Regions from separate parts of the Flavobacterium sp. UW10123 genome, predicted to be linked through region 1. Evidence: riboswitches for the same ligand, from Rfam matches in the RefSeq annotation. Region 1 holds a riboswitch; the other holds the start of a gene.
The links. A riboswitch is a leader RNA that binds a small molecule or an ion and turns the genes downstream of it on or off. The one in region 1 is predicted to bind cobalamin.

Region 1 (2,207 bases):
AATGATTTGAATAATTCATATCCTAAATCTGCTTTTGTAATAAAGCTTTCAGTTTTTCCGTAAGTATAAATATTGCTAGAATTATCCGCATAATACTGATAGTTCTCAAAAATATAAGCAGTTTTTAAATTGGTCGTAAACTTTCCGAAGTTACCGTCATATTCTAGTAAGTTTCGGTTAAAACCATTAACATATTTGCTTTTCATTTCCGATTCGGAAACTAAAGAAGTGTTTCTATCTGTATTTGAGCTTTGGGTATATAATTTTAGAATGTTTTTGGCATTAATTTTATAGCCAGCATTGGCACTTAGTGTAATAACATCATATTGACCATTTTGGTTCCAGCGCTGTTCGCCTTTCCAGTTGTACTGATTTAAATATTTATAATCGTTTGTCGAACTGTTTTTTGAAAGTCCGATTTGAGCACTCCATTTTTTGTTAGAAATAGAAGTTTTGTAATTCACTCCAATCGTATTAAAGCTGCCGTAATCTAGTCTTAAATTATTCTCAAAACGATTAGAAAATAACAAATCGTTATTTAAATGCACAGTTCCTCCAACAGCACCGCTACCGTAAATAACACTTCCGCCGCCCGCTTTTACACTTATCGAATTATAATCAGAACCCGAAATAGTATTAAAATCGGTACTTCCGTTCATTTGAGAGTTAATATTTATTCCGTTCCAGATTACTGCTGTTTGAGAAGAAGTAGTACCTCTAAAAGCGACAGTTGATAACATTCCACGTCCATATTCTTTAAAATAAATCGTAGAATTGAAGTTTAATAAATCGGTTAAAAGAGCTTCGTTTTTGCCAATAACAGAATCATTTAGTTTTAAAACAGATTGTGAAACCGAATAATTTTTTAAGTTTTTGTCTGAAACCAACACTTCTTTCAAACTGGTAATAGAATCGCTCTGCGCCGAAATAATCTGGCACATTAGAAATGAACAAAAAGCAAGAAGTCGTTTTAAAGTCATAATTCCTTCACTCTTTTTCCCGAGAGTTCGATAAATTGTTATAAAGGCAGGTCTCCTGGCTTGCGTCTTGCTGTTTACCTTCCCATCGCGCGGGGCGTGACAGTGGTTTGTAGTTAACAGCAAGCATTCGTTATGAACTTAGCTTACAGTTGCGGGTACAGCTCAAGAATTATACTTGATTCCCTTTTAATGCATTTTTTAAATCAAAAACACAACCTTAATTTGCTGCAAAGATAAAGTTAAAAATATTGATTATTCAAATTTGTTTTACGTTTCATGAAAAATTATAAATTATTTGCACTAAAAATCGATTTTTATAACTTCTCCGAAATCAATTTTATTATTGAAAGCTTCCTTTAAAGGTAGAGAACTCTGATGGCATAAAATACTCCTGATGATTCCAGCGTGAGCAACAATTACAATTGGCTGATTTGTTTTTGAAATGCTATCAGATAAAAAATCACCAACTCTTTCATGCAGTTCGAGAAAAGATTCTCCGTTTGAAACTTTTATGTTTGCAAAATCTTCCATCCACGGATTAAGTTCTTCTGATGGAATTTCGTTCCAGCTTTTTAATTCCCAATCTCCAAAATTCATCTCTTTCAAACGTTCGTCTTCCTGATAAGAAATGGTTTTAATATTTTCTTGAATGTGTTTTGCTAAAATAACACAGCGCTTTAACGGACTAGAAAATATAATTGCCTCTGAAGGAAGTTCTGAAATAATTCTACCGAAAATTTCATCAAATGGAACTGCAATATCAACGTCTGATTGTCCGTAACAGATTCCTTTTTCGCAGACAGTTTCGGTATGGCGAACTAAATAAATTTCCATAAAAATAAAATACTTAAATAAAATACCACTTCGCAAACCTGTTGTGTCGCTCCAAGACAATCTCCTGTATAACCGTCAATCCATTTCTGAAAATAACGTGCTAAAAAATATCGAGTTATAAAAACAGGAATTATAGCAAGAATAAATTTCAAATTGAAATAAGAAAATACAAGTAACGGAATCAAACCAAAAAAGAAAGAGCCAAAAACTTCTTTCCAAGTATATTGTTTTGCAATCGGTTTGCTTTTGCTCGAGGCATCTTCACGAGAATATTCATGTGTGAAAATAATACTGATTGCTGCTAGACGACTTAGTGAATGAGAAGAAATGAACAAAAGGTAAATTTTAAAAACGGCTATAGGCTCAAAATCGTTGAATAATGAAATAGATTCT
Region 2 (2,207 bases), on a different contig from region 1:
AGAAATAAGCTTCCTGCTGATAATAACTATCATCTGATTGTGCGCCTTCTGTTACGGTTTCACCTAAAACGTTTGTCGTATCTCGTGCAATATAATGCGTGTAATCGTAGGCAAATTTTCCTTTTAGCTGAAATTTATATTTATCTGAAACATCTTTTGTTAGAGAAGATTGTCCAAAAAAGTTTTTGTCAAATTGTCTAAAACCGTCTTTAAACTTATTTTCTACAATGGCTCCTGGTGCACCGCGTTCAGAATCATAATAATATACTTTTGCATCCCAAGTTCCTTTATTTATTTTTCCATACAAACCAGATTCAAATCGGAATGCTTCTATATCACTGTTCCATCGTGTAGCTGTAGTATCGTAGGCAATACTTCCATCTTGATTTTTTCTTTTATATCTAAATTTATATTGTCCGTTTGATTTGATGTATTCAGAACTTACGCTCATGCTGACTTTATCGCTCAGTTTTTGTTCCCATCTAAAAGAAGGATCATGGTAATTGATAGACATTGTTTTGTAACGAACCAGCAGATTTGTTTTTTTATTGCCTGTAAAAACAGGACGTTTGGTTCGCAAATAAATAGTCGAAGCTGATGCAAAGTCTTTTGCCGACTGAAAGATTTCGCTTTTCTGTCCATTATACATCGTAAGCGATTCCATATCATCAAGCGAATATTTCCCTAAATCGGTTACGCCGTTTTGCGCATTTCCAAGCTGAATTCCGTCATAAAAAACACCAACATGATGCGTTCCCATATTACGAACATCAACCGTTTTGAGTCCGCCGACTCCGCCATAATCTTTAATTTGCGTTCCCGCAAAATAACGAAGCGCATCGGCAACATTGTGACTAGAAAGATTTTCGAGCAGAACACCCGAAAGACTTTGCACGGGAATAACTTCCTGATAAGGTTTTCCTTTTAAAATAACTTCTTTTAAAACACGCGAACTATCAGTCACTGCTTGCGAATGAAGCAAAAAAGGAAAAAGTACTAAAAAAGCAGAAAATAAAGTTTTCTTCAAATTACACATCACGATTTAATTAAATAAACTTTGTGTGATGCAGTAATTATACAACAGTAGTAATCCTACTATAGAATAGCAGGTTATTATCTTGTCATCAACTTCATACCACGAAAGTTTTAAACTATGTGATCGTGGCAGGTCTCCTGACTTATTCTATCTTTAAACGGCCTTCTCACCCCTAAAATGGAACAATGGCATTAGTATGTTTAAAGACTTTGTGTAGAACTTACAGTAGCGGGTCTGTTCAGGATTTGCACCTGATTCCCTTTTAACTGCTTATTTCAGATTGAAAAAAGCAGACCAAAATCTGGGGTAAAGATATAATTATCTTTGTATTTTTTTTATTTGTTTTTTATATGATACTATTATTTTTACAATTTAATTTGCTATTTACTTATGTTTGTGCAATTAAAACTAACCAATGACCTTAGCTGATTTAATTAAAGACTTTATTGACTCAACCAAAGAAAGATTAAAAAACCCCATATCTGGCGCATTCCTATGGTCATTTGTATTTTATAATTGGCGACCAATTTGTCTATTACTTTTTTCAAAAACATCAATCGAAAATAAAATTATTGTGATTAACCATGAATATTGTTCTTTCTGGGCAATCTTTTTCCCAATTGTAATTGCAACATTTTACACATTATTAATTCCTAAAATAATGCTGGAAATTGATAAAGACTTAGAACCAACTAAAGACGCAAGGATAACTAAACGCTACGCTTCAAAAAAACATGAAGTAGTTGAAAAGACAAAAGTTGCCAAAGCGGAATTTTTATTAAAAAGCGAGGAATCTGGGACACAAACTATACAAGAATTTATGAGTCAAATTGAAGCTCTTAAGGAAAACAATAATAATTTGCAAGATAGTATCAAGCAAATTAACGAATCGAACAAAGTTACTGTTGATGGTCTTAATCATTCTTTGCAGATCGCAAAACAAGCTTTAAATGAAAAAGAACAGCAAAATGTTATCTTAAAAAGAATAAATGACTTAAAGAAAGATAATGCACCAGATATACACATTCAAGATGATGATACTATTAGTTATAGATTTTTAATTAAAGGATTGATAAATAAAGCACAACTATCTGAAATTGAAACGACGCAGTTATTAAAAATTACTGATAACTTAAATGCAGCACAATTTGATTCAATTGAAAGTTTAGAG

Region 2: it holds a riboswitch for cobalamin, as region 1 does, so the genes downstream of both, ABXT06_RS14795 (TonB-dependent receptor) here and ABXT06_RS12895 (TonB-dependent receptor plug domain-containing protein) in region 1, are expected to answer to the same signal.

What each region holds. Positions count from the first base shown of each region.
Region 1 covers NZ_JBEWQE010000010.1:58,175-60,381, reverse strand. The annotation lists gene ABXT06_RS12895 (TonB-dependent receptor plug domain-containing protein) at 1-980, opposite strand, end outside; cobalamin riboswitch at 1,009-1,215, opposite strand; gene cobC (alpha-ribazole phosphatase) at 1,281-1,814, opposite strand; gene ABXT06_RS12885 (adenosylcobinamide-GDP ribazoletransferase) at 1,799-2,207, opposite strand, start outside.
Region 2 covers NZ_JBEWQE010000012.1:2,645-4,851, forward strand. The annotation lists gene ABXT06_RS14795 (TonB-dependent receptor) at 1-1,036, opposite strand, end outside; cobalamin riboswitch at 1,147-1,350, opposite strand; gene ABXT06_RS14800 (hypothetical protein) at 1,452-2,207, shown strand, end outside.